DNA from 3 places in the Paenibacillus sp. FSL H8-0175 genome. Region 3 is predicted to be linked to each of the others. Evidence: predicted binding sites of a transcription regulator. Region 3 holds the regulator's gene; each other region holds the start of a gene.
What was found. The regulator LexA, encoded in region 3, represses DNA repair genes until DNA is damaged. The targets are predictions, from matches to a motif close to CGAACATATGTTCG.

Region 1 (5,968 bases), 1.4 Mb from region 3:
TTCCGCCACCCCGGCATATTATGTGTTGAAGCTTCATACGTTGTTCACATATAACGCGACAAGAAATATAATATCATGAATATCGATAACGCGCAATCCTTTTTCGAAAAAATTTTATTCACAATAAAAATAACCCGTTCAGCCAGAACCGATACGGGTTATTATAAACGCGGATTATCTACGCTCGTCACTTCTGCTTCTCATTCCGGCAAGACCCAAAAGTCCAAGCAGACCGAGCCAGCCCCAATTAGATCCTTTGTTAGTTGCAGCATTCGTTGTTGTACTAGTTGCACGGTATTTGCCGGTCTGTGTGGTGTTGGTTGCCGGGTTGACAGTGCTGTTGGTTCTGTAGTTGTTCCGGGTGTCATTGTAGTTATTGGTGTTGTAGTTGTTAGGTCTGTAATTATCATCGATGCGGATCTTATCTTTCATAATGCTCTCATGCTGATTCATTGTTCCCGTGGTGCCGTTCATTAAATTGCCTTCCGTATTCATCATCCGAGTGTGTTCCGCAGTCCCATCCATCCCGGTATTCGCGGCTGGGATACCGCCCAATGCTGCTGATCCCACGGCATTTGATGCATAGCTAGCTCCCATTAGACTCATTGATAATACAGTACCGCATGCAAGGCTTGTTATCAGCTTGTTCACAGTGTTATGCCTCCCTTTAAGGTTAGTTATCACTGATAATTTCCCCTTGGACGGCACTGTCTATGCATGGTGGTTTTACTCTTTTACTACATTAACTGTCTTTGTCACAGCATCATAAGTAACCTTTGCTCCAAGCGCCTCAGCCAGCGCACGTATGGGTACATAAGTTGTTCCGGTATCGAGAACGCCATCGGTAAGCTTGCGGCCGTTTAGGTTAATGGTCACTGTAACGTCTTTGTTCACCTGATCATCCCCTCCGGTAATCTTTTTTAAAGCCTCTTTGGCTTGGTCCGTCGTTGGATGTTTACCTGCCCGAAGTTGATCTATAGTTAAACCGAAAGTCATTTGCAGATGTGAATAATCTTTAAAAGAGGTCCAGTCCCCTCCCCATTCTAAACCAAGCCGCTTAGCCTCCTGTACAACCTCTTGCCAATCTGCTGTCTTATCCTTATCACCATCACGATTGATATCCCAAGAAAGGCTAGTGCCATTCGGCAGCAAAAGCGCAAAATCAAACGCAAGACCATAATTATGATAGCTGGTACCGCCTTTAGCGTTGGTAACTATCGGTCCTGGTTTGCTTCTACCCTGCGCATACAAAGCATTTTGCTCAGCAATGGTCCGTAGACCCTGAGTAATAACGATAGGGACTCCTCTCGCATGGCTTTGCTGAATCAAAACATTCGCACCTGCCGCCAAGACAGGATGAAGCCCGACCAGACGCGCCGCGGATTTTTCCCTCAATTGCTCCAAAGTCAGCATAGAATCACCCCTTTGGTATATTCAATGATGCCGCTGCCCTATTTGCCTGTACCCCTGTCCCCTTTAGGATGATTTCCACAAAAAAGGACAAAATATTTAACGAAAGGTGGGAGACATATGGATATTCATAGCGATAGCTATAAAGTTGCAGCCCTTAGTGAACAGGAAGAAGCACTGGAAATTATTCGGAATGCTGAAGCTTCCATTGCACATCTGACCGGTAATCCTACCGTTACCTTAATCGCTTATGAGAAAAGCGAAGGCAACGGTTCTCAGCATTAAACGATGTAGACCTCGACAATATCATCCACATCGATCCACTTCCATTCCTCCGCCCACTGCAGCTTAAACTCACGCGAGTGGGTGTGAATGGAAGTCACAAAACCACTTAACATCGTATTTTCAAAAGGGTCAAAAAGAACAACTGTCACTCGTACATGACTCCGCAACGACAAAGCCAGTGTACATTCAATCTCCTCCAGCTTCTGCTCATCCAGAATAGGCTTGATGCGGCGCAGCGTTTCCCGTTCATCTCTTATAATTCGTATCTTATGCTCCGGCAGCATCATGCGGCTGCTTTCCCACAGCCCGTTTTTCTCCAGCTTTTTGCCCATGGTAACCCCTCCTTAATTATATATCTATTCCTCTGAACACGAACGTATGTTTGTATTATATCCGCATCTTCGCATATTAATCAATAATCAGGAAAAAGATACCTTTTTAAGGGTCACTCTTTATTCAAAAGATGTATATTAATGTATATCTATTCAAGATAAAATTCGCAGCAAAAAGACGCTGACAGATAAACTGCGCAGCGCCTGATTTGATTTATTCTTGAACAACGTCCCCAGACTCTGAGGTAGCCTGACCTTCGGAATCTATAAGTCCTGTTGCTTCTCTTGCCTCGTTAAGCTTGGAAATACCGAATAACATCGCTACATCAGCGTTCTGATTCAATTCATTAAATTGCTCAGCCGTAACGTTTGCGGAATCAGCACCTTGAGAGGCCTCTTCTTTTAAAGAATAAGCACTTTCAAAGGCAACTTTAGACTCTTCGAGCAACTTACGAATGTCTTCCGGCAAGCTGGAGGAAATTTTTACTTTCTCGGCTTGATTCGATAAATCAGTTGCGGTACTCTGGAATTGCTTAATTTTCTTCTCCAACTGCTTGTCCGTGAGTTCTCCTGCTGAATAACCAGCAATGGCTTCGTTGAAATCCGCTAAAGAAGTTTTTCCTGACTCTTCAAGTTTAGACATTTCATTGTAGAAGTTTTGCACGGTCTCCTGCACTTCTTCCTCCGTGGCAGGTGCCGATGAAGTTGAATTATTGCTGCAGGCGCTAAGGATGACAGTCATCATCAGCATTCCTATTAGTAAAGCTTTTTTCATTATTTATCCCTCCACTTAACAGGATAATGTCGGTTTGTGTAAAGCGCAAATGAAATATATGTAAAATGACTGTTATGTTATAATTATTTTAATTGTGATCAGGAAAGGAGAGTATTTATGCCTTATTGCACCACCTGTGGAGCGGAATACAAGCAGGGCGCTAAATTTTGTGGAGAATGTGGAACCAGCCTTGACGGTACCGCTCCAGTAACCGCTCATCGACCCGCAGTAGATAATCATGTCATTCAAGAAGTCGTGCTCTGGAAAGGCAAACCTGCCGGCATCTCGGATCGACTCAAAGGAATCGTAGGACTTAACACAACTTCATATACCATTACAAGTCAGCGTATTATGGTAAAGACCGGACTTATCGGTAAAAATGTTGAAGAAATCGAATTGCTGCGCGTACGCGATTTATCCGTAAAACAGTCTATAATGGACCGGATGCTTGGCATTGGATCATTAACTGTATTTTCTGATGATGCCTCAGCGCCTCAGCTTCTTTTTCGAAAAATCCATGATGCCCAAACCGTCAAAGATGTTCTGCGCAAAGCCGTTCGTGACGAGAAGATCGCCAACAACATTAGCTACCGCGAGCAAATTTAAGACGTTCATACGTAAAAAGGCCCCGGAAAACCGGGGCTTTTTGCTTGCGCTTGCACACTTGAAGTACTCTTTTTTAAGGAAGATAAAATGCCCCCGCTGGGATAACCCCCTTGATCTGGCTCGGACTCTCCCACTGCAAAACAACCCTGGCGTCGCCCGCATTCTCATAATACTCCACCTTTATTTCATACGGCTTACCTGCAATCAGGTTTATGCTCCCTTTTCGTTCCTGGCCGCTCTGATTCACCCAACTATCAATGACTAGCCCGCCATCAATCCATACCCGTATCCCATCATCAGAGTAGGAATAAATGGTATACACCTCGCTAAAAGCAGCCGTCAGCTTCCCACTCCACCGCACAGAGAACGCATCTACACGAATGGCAGGATCAGGCGAACCTTGTCTCCATGAAAAGTTAATATTGGCATCCGTACGCAACAGTGCAGGCGTGCCGCTAAGCGTCATGTTATTGTAATATTGGCCACAGAGTCCACTCTCCAGCACACTATCCCCGATAGCAGCGAAAGCGGCGGTCTCAGCAGCATACTCCTCTCGTGTGAATACCATTTTATCGTTCATAAAAGCTTTTATCACAGCATCGGTATTCTTCTCATAGAGGAGTTTCCCCCAGGTCAGCTGATAAGACCATTTGGGCTGTGTTTTGGACAACAGTTCAGCAGACGGAAGCTCTCCATTCTCACCAATCGCAATCAGCTTGCCACGACCCAGATCCCATAAATTATCATAATGACTAATCTTGAAATCCGCGTCATAAATGTCGAGCGCCAGCACATCTACCTTATCACTGCCCGGATAGTATTCTGCCGGCTCATCACACCACTGATTTTTTGCATTTGGACTCCAAACCCACAATAAATTATGCAGCTTATGATAATTGGTAAAACGATCGAACATAAGGCTCCACAATGCAGCGTAATTGCTCTTTTGCCCCCACCAAAACCATCCACCATTCATTTCATGATACGGCCGCCAAAGTACAGGAACCCCTGCGTCATTAAGCTTTTTCAGCGACAGGGCTATCTTATCCAGATCAGCTAACAGAGCATTATACTGGGTGGTACCTGGGGTTATATATTTATCAAAATCAGCATTGCTTAGGCTCGTATTTACATTCCCCCAAGTTGGCGCTGTCCCCGGTAATGCAGCGTGATAACACATCGTTACGATCCCGCCGGCCCTAGACCAGCGTATCGCACTGCTGACGACCCAATTCCGTTGATTGTCAATTAGAGCCTGTGACTGATTATTGATTGCGCCCAGCTCGTAGCCATGAAGCGCAGCATATTGCCCACTCGTATTTTTAAGCTTCTCCATGAGCTCGTCTGCACTTTCCAAATAATCATGTTGGCCGCTTATCACACCCTTTCCCTGCAAGTAATAGAGGGTATTCAGCAATAGCTCAGCCGAGGACGACAGCCCCGAATCCGCCGGAGCCATTTGTAATCTGCGAAAAGCCATCTGCCACTGCACATCGCCCACGAACCTTGATGCTGAATCAACCATCTGACGAATAATCCGCTGCTCCATCTATTCTCACCATCCTTTTAAATCTTTTTAAGTTATAGTATGGGGACGATAGTGACATGAACTCAGCGAATGGACATGAAGTTGTAAAATAAGTTGGGACGATATAAGGAACTGCTGAATAAATTCACGGCTCAACAAAAAAAGGAGCTCCGCGGCTCCTCATTACTTTTTTTCTTATCTCGTGTACCTTAAAGGCAATAGTTCAGTGATTTCATATTTAGCTAATCGGTCATCCTCCGATACAATTATCTTGCAGTCTATTCCATAATCCGCAATTAACTCTCGGCACATGCCGCAGGGAGAGACTACTTTAATCTCTTTTTCCTCGCTGTCTGGGTCAGAATGCCTTACAGCACCAATCGTATCAAATTCCTTATAACCTTCGGATATCGCTTTGCCAATCACCATCGCCTCTGCACAGACTGTAATCCTCCCCATGCTGGCTTCCACATGTACCGCTGTAAAAATCTCTCCTGTTTTAGTACGAAGCGCTGCACCCACATGGTGCCGTCCCCATTCATAACGCCTGGTAATTATATCTTCGGCAGCCGCAATAAGCGTCTGATCCTCAATGGTAATTATGTACTCCATATCCAGTTCCGCCCTCCTTTATTTTACCTAATTATATTAAATCGCACTGAATTATGATATAAGATATACTATTTTAAGTGCCAAAAAAGGAGGAGCAGAATTGAAAGTGAAAAAATGGATCTCCAGTCTCATCATTGTTGCATTACTTGCTTTGGCTAGTTACTGGTTTGAACAAAACGGAGAGCCTACAGACCCCTCGTCTCCATCCGATTCGAGTGTTGTTCAGCTAACCTTCCCATCAGACCGCTATCCTGAGACCGCCAAACATATTCAGGATGCCATTGCGAAGGGTGAATCCGCCACATGTACGATTAACCGAGAGCAGGCTGAAGAGAACCGTAAAGAGTCCTTAAAAGGGATTCCCACTAAAAAGGGATATGACCGGGATGAATGGCCAATGGCTATGTGTAAGGAAGGCGG
Region 2 (5,968 bases), 1.3 Mb from region 3:
CCGATTCCGCCTTCAATAAAAATAACTTCATGCAAATCTTCATGCTTATGAAGCGCAAATTTCCACTCCGGGTTGTCGCTTAACTTACCAGCGTAAATCAGCTTGCTGTTGTAGGCGAAAGAAGTATGGGTTAATAATAAGTCGTTGCTCTCGCGCATAAGACACCTACTTTCAAACATTATTGATTGGATGACATTATAATGACAAGATATATCATATTTTACCGAAAGACAACAACAACCTTTATTGTTCCCCGTTCGGTTCATTTGTAAAATTGATATGAGGATAAGAAGAGATTTTAAGCGAATGGATGTGGTGACATATTGATACTTGACCACGGCGCGGTTCGCCATACCTGGGAAGAGAAAGGATACGTGCACATGCGAAAAGCAGTTCCGTTTTTCTACGTGTTGCGTTTTGAAGCGTGGAGACAAATGGAGAGTCAGCCATTGACGGGTTCCTTGAATCATCATCAGTATATCTGGGACATCCGGTCTATGCCACGGATATATTCGGCATTTGCCGTTATCTTGAATACTCCCGCTATCTGGGTGGAGTTTTGCAGTGCGAAATCGACGGGTATCCTAGACTCTTGTCCGTTAATATAGACGGAAGCAGTATTAACATGCAAGATGGAAATCGAATTTTAGCTCTTGAAGCCAACCTGGCTGATTTAATTATTATTGACCAGCGGCGATTGCGGATTACGAGTTATACGGATAGAGATTGGTTCCCCCTAAGGTATATTCCGGCTCAAGAGAACAATCATGCCTTGATCAAACAGCGGGAGCAGCAATATCTCGAGGGGCAACATCCCCCGGCTTTTCTTACTGAACTTGGTCAACAATTGCTCGGCCACCATCAGTGGGGAACAGAGAAACAATAGAGTGAAGGAGGAGATAAAATGTGGGTTTTACTAGGGTTGCTGATCTGGACGTTTCTTTGCAGTACGATTCTGATATCCGCCAGCTATGCTATATCACTTGATGACAAAACATCCCAGATATAAGTTCAAAAGATCGATCTATTAAGCAATATATATAATAATTATGTATCACTTGGATCATAAACAAGTTGGATAAGCTGGAGGTTAAAGACCTCCTGAATTTCGAGGACTAAGGACTTAATTCAGCAGTTAAATCCGGATACTATCAATGTGGCTAAAGGCGGAGCTTCCGTGATGCTTCTCATTAAAGATATTGAGAAATCTCATGTATTTACTGCAGGAGATGTACTGCTTGGCAATGTCTCCAAGAGGGGGATTGGATTGTTATAGCCGGAAGCGGCGAAGTTAGAACGGAAACGCTTGCCAATGCCAACTGGCCTTGCGAGAATGAGAAGTCTCCATCGTGGGGATGTTTTTATTCTGATAAGAGATCTTGATAGCGTTAACTGTTAAATCTAATGTGAATTATCAAGTTACCCCTAAGGGCTTCGATAGAGGAATCAATATGCAGTAGGTACATGTTTTACGGTCCAAAATATAGATATTAACCAATAATTCAATAGGTGAGATATTCCGTTTAAACGGAATATTTCACTATTTTTTGTTATAAATTACCTTTCAAGTAGAACAACAGAAGCCTGATGCTATTAATATTTCTGCTATTTTCTCCTCATTCTGTGCACTACAAATGCTTGCAGGAGGAAGACTAAAGGTTGGAAAGGAATACCAGTCATATGTATAGCGTTTGCGAATGCCATTAATCTTAATCAAAGTCAAAAAGATGATCGCCATGAATGTAATGGAATGGTACGGTACTTAAGAAGCTTGGGGTAGAATTACCCAGCAGGCCGAGCTTGCTGCTAAGACAAAGACTGTATACTCGTTGTGAGTTACAGTCTTTGTTTTTGTGTAATCAAAATTCATTTTAGCCATTTCGAGAGTACTTAGCTACTACTGATGTAAGTTATCATTTAATAAATTTATAACGCCACCACTGAGCAATATATGCAAGTGATACTAAGTTAATCATTGATAAAAGATGTTCGCATATATATAATACAAACAAATGTTCTTTTATAGGTGTTTGCTAGACTTACTGTACAAATTATCAGGAGGATAATAGATGAAAAGAAAAATAGATGGGGATTTATTGGATAAAGAAAATATTATATTACGTACAAAACCTAAACTTACTAGGGTTCAATTACTAGTGATAAAAAGTGCCATAAATAAGTCTATTGAAGATCATAGTCCATTATGGTTAAAAGTATTTTATCCTAATTATGATAGAGTGCTACACGGTATCGTAATGACTGTAGATTATCAGTTACAACGAATTGAATTGAGAACTATTGGAGATCAATCAGAATGGATAAAAATAGAGGATATCTTAAACGTAATTGAATCGAAGGGCTAGGCCTTAGTTTGTAATTTTGGGTTGATATAGAATTGTAGTTGAAGCAACTGAAGATGATGATTTGACATTAATGGTAGGTGATTAAATGGGTGAAATAGTGAAAAATCAACATTATATTCCACAGAATGTTCTTAAACATTTTGCTGATAAGGGTAAAGTTTCTGAAGTGTTGGTTGAAAAAAAATGCCGATCCGTACCAAATCCCTTATCGAAATTCTATGTCAGAACGCTTTACAAATGAGCATTCACAATTAGCGACCAACGCAATAGAAAACTTTTTTCAAAAAATTGAGGATGACTTTGGGCCAGCTATTGTTGAAGTATTACGTTTACTAAGGCAGGTTGATTGTGGTGAGGGGAAATTAAGTAGTGTTGAAGAGTATATCCGTTCCTACCTTAATGCAATAATAATTTATTACTATCGAAGTGGTGCGTTATTGTATGAATTTGAACATGAGACTACAAGTAAAGAGAATCGGATTTCAACGATGCTTAACAAATTATCGAATACGAATTACATAAACAATCTTAGCGAAACTATCAGAAAATATTATGATTTTGCTATTATTAGAAGCAAATCTGGGAATTTCTTAATCAGCGATCAGTACATCTCTACAGCTGCATTAAGAATTAAAAGTAGATTCTCTGATATTAGTAATAGACATTTAGGACTTATTGAGGTTCTAATATTAGTACCTCTTTCCAATGAGTATTATGCAATTTTCTATCATGGACATAAACCAGAATATATTCGACCTCAATCCATAAATTATCTTACTGACGAACAAGTACTCGAAATTAACAAAGTTATCATAAATAATTCCTATAAAAAATGTGTTGGGAAAGAAAAGAGTACACTTCAAGAGGCCCTACCTTATTTTGAATGGCGATCTCCTTCTGCAATTTATATTGGCCACAACTCTGGCAAAGTAAGTGGATCAACACTAAAAAATGAAGTCTTCTTTTATGAGAAGGAGAAGAGAGCTTGGGAGCTTTTTACTGATCCTATGCATTTTAGAGACTTCAATAATTTGGGCAGAAATGACTATTGTGGTTGTGGGAGTAATAAAAAGTTTAAGCTATGCTGTTTTGAATATTATGTGGAAGTCAAACGAATATGGAGAACTATTAATGATAAAAATCTAGTATTTAAAATCGGAGTACATCCACGTGCGCAAGTTGAAGAAAGTATATTTTCATTTTGAGTTGAGAAAAGTGAAATCAAGTATACTTTTATTGATAGGCGTAAGTTTATGGTTCTGATCTTTTAATTAAGCGTTGAGTTTTATGATCTTATACCTATTTGAGCATTTTGCATAATTCAATTTTCGATTCTAAGGTCGTAGTCTAACCACTTCCAAAGCCCCGTTTTGTGATTTCGGTTATAAATGGTCAGACGGGCAGAATTTCGGAGAATCATAAATTTTAAGCGGCGTTTTGGACTCGTTGCTTCGCAATGGCAAGTGCAGCAGCAAGTAACACAATCGCATTTAAATATTGGTGGGTTGTTACCTTTTGAATCCCCCAGACATGGAGCTGGTCTGCGGTTAAATAGGTCTTCATTCGAGAATTACAGCGTTCTACACTGGTCCGTTTATTGTAAAGCTCCTTCCAGCCTCGGCTTTCTCGATGCGGTAGAGCGTAACGTCTAAGATCCGTTTGGCTGTCAACTTTGACCACCATTCCATAATTAGAGGACGAACAAGCGGCCATGCCTAAAGGACAATTCACATGTCCTGTCGCATGTGGACAACGGAATTTCAAAGATGTCTTCTCTTGCCCCCAATACGTCATGGGAAAGCCCATCGAACAACAGGGCGTACCTTTGCGCGTAATTCCTGCTGGCGGTTCCTTTTCATTCCGTGGATTCAGCGGAATAATGGCTTGTGCCTTGACGTTCCGGGCTCCCTCGTAGTTTTTCATTTGGTCGTAGCCCGCATCCAGCATGAAGAATTTCACTTTGGATTTTGCAGCAGCCAGCGTCGTGAGTGCAGGCCCTTCGTCTCCGTCGTTCACATGGGCAGGGGTTACCTTCAGTGCCATCGGAAGTTCACTTTTGGCATCGACGGCCAGATGCAGCTTATAGCCAAACCACTTGATTTTATTGCCGAAGGTGTCAAACTTTGCACCCCAGTTGGCATTGCCAGTGAGCTCGCTTTTTCGCTTGGGTTCTTTTTTCTCGTAAGCGTGAATGGATGCGCTGTCGATGGCGACATGAGTGCCGTCGATGATTCCAGCTTCTTGGCACTGAGTCACAAGATCCTCAAACAACTGCTGGGCAAGGCTTTTCTGAGTCAACTCGGTAAAAACCCGGCTTAGAGTGGAAATCGAAGGGGCAGGGATGTCTAGCCGAAGTCCACATTGGTAACGGAAACGAAGGTCAAACTCCAGTCTGCGTGCGAGGCCAGTGAACGTATCGATGTTCTCCAAGGGAGCCGCGAGTAAGGCACGAAGAATGCCTTGCCGACAGTGCCCCTCCGCTCCTCGGGGTGAAGGTTTTCTCAATTCTCTCGCATAAGGACGCAGGTCGAGAGCGCTGAAAAAGATGGGAAGACGTTCTTTGGAATCCATTTTTTGAAGCTCTTCAAAGGAAAATAGACTTTCTTGGAGAATATACAAAGGGGGCTTCCTCCTCTTGAGTGTTTTGGTTTCGTCACCAAAAAACTTCTCCAAGTTGGGGTGAAGTCCTTTTTTATATCCAAAATTCCTTTGTGTAGCAAGGACTTAGATTAATGCAAAATGCTCAAATACATGCCCTGCTTAATTTTCTTCCGCATTTCCCTTGCGAATCTGAAATCTTCCTTATAACGAATGGGTAGGGTCCATAGATTGTCCCCTTACCGTCTTTGGAAGTGAAATGAGCAGGATCGTAAGGCTCTGCTCATATTTTTCTGCTAACATTTTTGCTAACATGGCTGCATATCCAAATATCTGAACGCAGAGAGTGTGGAACACAAAAAAGGTTCTGTATATCTGGGAATCACATTCAAACACACAGGACTCAGGGTAATAACACTCCTTTTCAGAGCTTGTCTAATCACAAGCTCTGGAGGGAGTTTTTTAATATGTAAGATTTCATGAACCGCCGTATATCAAACGGTACGTACAGTGAAATGAGAGATCCGAGCCCATTGATTACTGTCGAATAACATCTTAATTTGTTGTATTATTGATTAATCTAGTTTTCAAGAACCAAGGAGGGTTAAAGTTTGCTTACACTGAGAAGAGCCGACCCGGGTCAAAGTAAAAAGCTCAGTCTTACATCGCTGCTTACGGGCTTGGTTACGCTGGTGGTTCTACTAACCTCAAGCATCCTTCTGATTGGCTCTTACGAGTCCAAAAAACAGTCCTTGATGGAGACTACACTCCATCTGAATTACTACAACGCTGACCGAATGACCAAAACAATGGATTCCTTATTTCAGTCCATGCGCAGCAGTTTGGAATACAGTGCTGACACACTCTCCGATGACGAAACCTCAACGCCGAAGCAAGTGGATGATAATTTGGAACTGATGCGCAATAGTAGCAATTACTTCAATTCTATCGCCGTGCTCGATGCCGACGGGCTGATCCGCAATGTAGTACCGGCTAGTTTGGGGTCA
Region 3 (5,968 bases):
CTTTATAATCATTCCGATGCACCATGCAGGTATCTGGATCTCCGAACGAATCAGGGAATAGATGTTTGCGAATATCCAGACTCAGGCAAAATCAACATTTTGCCCTATCAAGAAATCTATCAAGCAGATGAACAGGCGGATTATTGTAAGGGAGAAGAGCATGTAAGGGGAAAATGGAATGGGGGAGCGTAATTGAGTAAAGATCGTTGGTTTACAGTAACGGAAATTGATCCGACCACCTATGCAATCAGTGAATATGGACATTGGGAAAAGGTGCATTCTTTTTTACTCTTGGGGCAAAAACAAGCCGCGTTAATTGATACGGGATTAGGTATTGATAATATAAAAAGAATAACGGATCAGTTAACGGATTTACCTATCGCTGTCATAACTACGCATGTGCATGCAGATCATATTGGCAGTCATGGGCAATTCGAGACAATCTATGTTCATAAAGCGGATGAGGATTGGCTGATTAACGGAATAAAAGGCTTGTCCCTTGCCCAGATTCGAAAAGATATGAGCCGGGACATCACCCTTCCTGTTCCTGAAACCTTTGATCCTAACACCTACATACCTTTTCAAGGGAAGCCAACAGCTCTTTTACAAGAAGGGGATGTGCTCGACATAGGCGGGCGTAAAATAGAAATATACCATACACCAGGTCATTCGCCAGGTCATATCAGCCTTTTTGATCATGCCAACGGATATCTGTTTACAGGTGATTTATTGTATGACGTTACGCCAATCTATGCCTTTTACCCTTCGACTAGTCCGGTTGATTTAGTGGCATCCTTAGAAAAGATTACGGAAATTCCAGGAGTTACCCAAGTATTCGGTTCTCATAATACACTGGGTTTAGATCCATCTATTTTACAAGAGGTCAAAAAGGCGGTTCGTGAGTTACGTGAGCAAAAGGTAGTAGCACATGGTACGGGCATTCACCAGTTTGATGGGTTTAGTGTGCAATTTTAGATTTTTCTATGTCGAAAACAAATGAGGGTATGGCGATATGGTGTCTACATCAAAGGCTTTTGCGAAAAATAATTCACACATCTTATTGCGCAAAAAACAACTTAATTATTCAGATACGATTGACCTGAACAGTGCATGCAATTGTTGTACTTGGGAGTAAGCTTCCTTGTACTGGTTGTCGGATTGTTGAATAGGCAATAAACCCGGCAAGAAGGAGATACAATACACAGGCGTTTCTTTGCTGTTCATATATATTTTAAGCGTAAGCTCTTCTATCACATTAGCTTCTTCATCGGTGTCCTTAAGGACATTAATATCTGCACTTGTTGCAGTAGTTTTGCTGTTTTGATGTCTTTTGGATACTTTTGAAAGGGTAAGTGCGTTAACCACAATCTCGGATCCCATTACATTATCAAATGAGTATAGCTTTGCTACTGCTTTTTTGTTACTCTTCGGATTTTTGGTGCCAATTGCTAATTTTTTATTAGGCTCGTTAAGTGCGATCAAGTGAGATTGATTGGGGGGAATGAATGTTTTGGTGAAGCTGATGTTAAAAGATGAGGTCGCATTAACTAGCTTAGAAATTTCAGATGAAGCAGATAGCGTTTTCAATTTTATAATGGCGGCACTTAGAATTAAAACAACTCCTAAAATAGCAAATAAGTACATCAAGATAATCAGCATATAATCACACCTCCTAGTTATCTCATTAGACTCAAATTGTTGCTTATTGAAAGATATGCCTGAATGATCTCCACTAGTATCTTTTAAAAGGGAAATTCGTGGAATTATAGGATCGACTTCACGATTAACCCAAAAAAAGCACCCAGAGAAACCTTCCGATTCTGCAAATGATGCAAAATTTGGGGTTGCTGCAAGAGTGCTTTTTAAGGTGATTATGTAAACCTATAGAAAATTGAAGGCAGTGATATGATCGGTATAAACAATCAGCTGTTTGTATTCGATCGGAGTCCCATAACTAGCATAAGGTCTTACAGTAACGTCATTGAGGACAACAAAGTTATAGCTGAAATTTTTATCAGGGTGTTCTGCTCCCAAATAAGATATGTATTCGTCTACAATTACATCATCCATCAAAGATTTTAAATCAAATACATCCTCTTTGTTGGAGACGGTTGGAGAGACGATTCCCTGAATGCTGCCAAAAGAGGTGAGCAAATTCACTTTTTTTCCACTAGCTTGTTCATCATTTAAAAGTAAACCGGACAGCTTACCCAGTGCATCGACTTTAAAATCGACGAGGGTTCTAATTTTTGAATTATTCAAACTAAACACATCCTTTTCAATTTGCAATCCTGTTAACAATATTCGACATATAATCACCAAACTCCTAGTATGCTAATGAAAAAATACTTACTTATGTAATGACCCCCATTTTTTAATGTGATTTGGGGGTTGCCGAGCCTCCATTCGAATTTAATTTCTTATCGTTACTCGTGTGCCTATAGGGACAATAGCAGCGAGTGCTAACACATCCTCGTTGTACATCCGGATGCAGCCGTGGGACACCTCTTTCCCAATGGAGGAAGGGTCATTGTTTCCATGAATTCCGTAGTGTGGTTTAGACAGTCCCATCCAAAACACACCGAAGGGACCCCCTGGGTCGGGTTGTTTGTTAATAATAGTGAATTCACCCACTGGGGATTGGGTTAACATCTTACCGATGCCGACAGGGAAACCTCTAATCACAATATCATTGTCCAGAAGATATAACATTCGTTGGGTCAGATCTACAATAATTCGGTAGTTGGGCATTATACGCAACACTCCTTTCTAATTAGGATATGAGCAGAACGCCTAAAGGGTTATTCATAGAAAATGGCCATTTTAGCCATTGGGAACAAATGTTCGTAAGTGGTTGGAAAAGCAAAAAAACGTAGAAAAAAGGCTGTTCCGCATATGCGGACCAGCCTTTTATGTTAGAAGTGCATACTTAGTGGATATCTCGAAACAATCCGATGACTCTTCCGAGAATAGTTACGCGATTAAGGCGAAGCGGCTCATAAGCTGGATTCTCCGGCTGAAGCCGTATATGATCACGTTCCTTGTAAAAGGTCTTAACGGTTGCTTCATCTTCTTCGGTCATGGCTACAACGATATCTCCGTTGTCCGCTGTTTGTTGTTGGCGAACAATCACATAGTCACCATTCATAATGCCTGCGTCCACCATACTATCACCCATGACAGACAGCATAAATACTTTGTTGTCACCTACATAGTGAGTAGGAAGTGGGAAGTAGTCTTCGATATTCTCTGTAGCAGTGATAGGTACCCCGGCGGTAACTTTACCTACGACAGGAATCCGTGAGATGGTCTGCGCGAATTGGTGAACATTCTCTGAATCCTCTTGGCCTAGTAATTCTATTGCACGTGGCTTCGTTGGATCTCGACGAATAAGTCCCTTCTTCTCAAGCCGGTCCAAATGACCGTGAACTGTGGAGCTGGAAGCAAGGCCAACAGCTTCTCCAATTTCCCGGACGGAAGGTGGATAACCCTTGCTGCGGACTTCGCTTCGTATAAATTCCAGGATCGCCAGCTGGCGACTTGAAATCTTTGACATTGGAATCAACCCCATATAGTAATGTTTGGGAAAATTATAACATAGAACTACCGTTCGCACAAACATAAGTTCTAACTATTATAAATATTAATCTGCTAGAGTTAAAAAATGGTAGACAAATGATAATAAAATGAACCGCTTGAGTCTCTCGAAAAAAAGAGAACAATTGTTCTGAAATAGTATTGAACAAAACACATGTTCGTGTTATTATAAATTCGAAAGTAAGAACAAGTGTTTGGAGGATGATGATTATGCTAAAATACAGTACATACCGCAGCATCTACGATAAGGCCCCAGTGGTTGAATCTATAGGACATAATGACGTTGCCCGTAATTCCGCTAAGGTGAAAGAGATAACGGAACGTTTGCTTGGAGGGATGATTTCGTTGTTCCGTCAAGATTTCTTTATTAAGTTAATATTGATTTTCGTGCTAGTATTATCTGGCCTAACAGTAGTGGGAAATGTATTTGCAGGATCGACGACTATAATGAAGGAAGAGAAGCGGATTGTGGTTGAACGTGGAGATACACTATGGAGTATTGCCCTTAAGAATAAACCAGCTGATATGAAGACAGTTGTTTATATAGAAGGAATTAAACGTTCAAGTGGGATTAAGAGTAGTCAAATTAACGCTGGAGACATACTTACTTTACCTATTTATTAATTTTCTGAGAACATAATAGAATGACCAGTAGAGCTTGCAGGGAGTAGACCTTGACAAGCTCTTTTTCTCATGGCAGAGTTAGAATTAATTTATAGGGGGAGGGAAAGTATTGAATATTGATGAGTTGGTCGCGCGAATTAACGAATTGGCACGCAAACAGAAGAGCGTAGGCCTTAATCAAGAGGAAGTGGCGGAACGCGCCAAGCTTCGTGAAATTTACCTGGGGAATATCCGCAATAACTTCCGAGCACAATTAAATACTATTGAAGTGGTAGATAACGATGAGCATGAACAAGGTAACAAGGGGCTTAAACATTAGCTCGCTGTTCCTTTTCATAGATATTTCAGGATGACTAGGGGGAACGCACATGGCCCGTTCTTGGGAAAGAATGGTTCAACGCAACACACAGCAAATCAACAAGCAAAGAAAGAAGCAAGGCAAGGATACGATTTATGCCTCTAAATCTCCTACCCAGAATGCCGAAGTCTTTAAAGGTCGCAACATTGCATTTCCGGTAGTGTTAGTGATACTTGGCACTATGTTTTGGGTAGTTGGTTCTATTGATCAGGCCAAAGGTAATGGCATGCTGGCTAATTGGCTGGGAGTAGTACTGTACTATTTGCTGGCAGCGCTATTGTTCTTCCGTCGTCCGTACTTGAAGGTGGAAAAAGCAAGACTGTCCACTATTAAATTCAATCGCGAACGCGGACTTCCAGCTGCAGATATTGAGAAAATCACCCTTTCGCGTGGAGCTGTAGTCATTAAGCATAAAGGGAAACGTACGAAATGGATTTTCACAAAACTTATGAATCGCTATGATACTAATGCGATGAGTACACGATTAGAAGCATTTGCTAAAGCTCACAACATTGAAGTAGTTCACGAATAGAACTAGACCAGTTAAAGGGAGAGGGAGACCTGTAATGCCAATTTCTGCTGTACTATTTGACCTTGATGATACATTGCTGTGGGATGATCGGAGCGTCGAAGAAGCATTTCGTTCTGCTTGTGAAGCCGCCGGGGATACGATCGATCCACAAGAACTAGAAGTTGCAGTTCGTAAGGAAGCAAGTAGCTTATATGAATCTTATGAGACGTTCCCATTTACAAAGATGATCGGAATTAATCCATATGAAGCACTCTGGGCTAACTTTACGGCAGGTGAACAGCCAGAATTCCGTCAATTGGAGCAGCTTGCACCGGTATATCGTAAAGAGTCTTGGCGTCGCGGACTTGCAGCGTTAGGGGTGGAAGACGAAGCACTAGCTGAGACCTTGGCAACTAAATTCGCAGCAGAGCGCAGAAAACGTCCATACATCTATGAAGAAACAATGCATGTACTGGAGCAGTTACGGGGTCAAGTGAAGCTTCTGCTACTTACGAACGGCTGTCCTGCACTGCAACAAGAGAAACTAGATGGTGTGCCCGAGTTAATTCCTTTCTTTGATCATATTGTGATTTCCGGAAGCTTTGGTAAAGGCAAACCGGATAAGGAAATTTTCCTGCATGCTTTAGAGCTTCTTGATGTAACGCCTGAGCAAGCGGTTATGGTCGGCGATAAGCTGACAACGGATATCCGTGGGGGGCTGGCAGCAGGGTTGACCACGGTCTGGATTAATAGAAAAGGTAGAGCACCTAGTCTTGATATTCATCCGGATCATGAAATCAATCACCTTGAGGAACTTCTTCCACTAGTTCAATCCTTGTAAGATATACAGAGCTATTAGCTCCAATATAAAGACTTTA

Region 1: MHH46_RS23940 (YolD-like family protein) is a predicted target of LexA. The motif match lies at 2,067-2,080, and genes of this name have one in related genera.
Region 2: MHH46_RS23585 (YolD-like family protein) is a predicted target of LexA. The motif match lies at 2,006-2,019, and genes of this name have one in related genera.

What each region holds. Positions count from the first base shown of each region.
Region 1 covers NZ_CP150299.1:5,390,204-5,396,171, forward strand. The annotation lists tRNA gene MHH46_RS23920 (tRNA-Leu) at 1-15, opposite strand, end outside; gene MHH46_RS23925 (WGxxGxxG-CTERM domain-containing protein) at 175-651, opposite strand; gene MHH46_RS23930 (M15 family metallopeptidase) at 727-1,413, opposite strand; gene MHH46_RS23935 (hypothetical protein) at 1,531-1,695, shown strand; gene MHH46_RS23940 (YolD-like family protein) at 1,692-2,027, opposite strand; gene MHH46_RS23945 (hypothetical protein) at 2,242-2,802, opposite strand; gene MHH46_RS23950 (PH domain-containing protein) at 2,920-3,408, shown strand; gene MHH46_RS23955 (glycosyl hydrolase) at 3,482-4,957, opposite strand; gene MHH46_RS23960 (cytidine deaminase) at 5,132-5,548, opposite strand; gene MHH46_RS23965 (NucA/NucB deoxyribonuclease domain-containing protein) at 5,655-5,968, shown strand, end outside.
Region 2 covers NZ_CP150299.1:5,299,788-5,305,755, reverse strand. The annotation lists gene MHH46_RS23595 (AraC family transcriptional regulator) at 1-158, opposite strand, end outside; gene MHH46_RS23590 (hypothetical protein) at 425-886, shown strand; gene MHH46_RS23585 (YolD-like family protein) at 2,070-2,363, shown strand; gene MHH46_RS23580 (DUF4238 domain-containing protein) at 2,489-3,568, shown strand; gene MHH46_RS23575 (transposase) at 3,789-4,982, opposite strand; gene MHH46_RS23570 (sensor domain-containing diguanylate cyclase) at 5,573-5,968, shown strand, end outside.
Region 3 covers NZ_CP150299.1:3,968,465-3,974,432, reverse strand. The annotation lists gene MHH46_RS17700 (cupin domain-containing protein) at 1-192, shown strand, start outside; gene MHH46_RS17695 (MBL fold metallo-hydrolase) at 193-975, shown strand; gene MHH46_RS17690 (hypothetical protein) at 1,081-1,659, opposite strand; gene MHH46_RS17685 (hypothetical protein) at 1,882-2,262, opposite strand; gene MHH46_RS17680 (L,D-transpeptidase) at 2,413-2,751, opposite strand; gene lexA (transcriptional repressor LexA) at 2,930-3,556, opposite strand; gene MHH46_RS17670 (LysM peptidoglycan-binding domain-containing protein) at 3,808-4,221, shown strand; gene MHH46_RS17665 (DUF896 domain-containing protein) at 4,331-4,540, shown strand; gene MHH46_RS17660 (hypothetical protein) at 4,590-5,111, shown strand; gene MHH46_RS17655 (HAD family hydrolase) at 5,146-5,931, shown strand.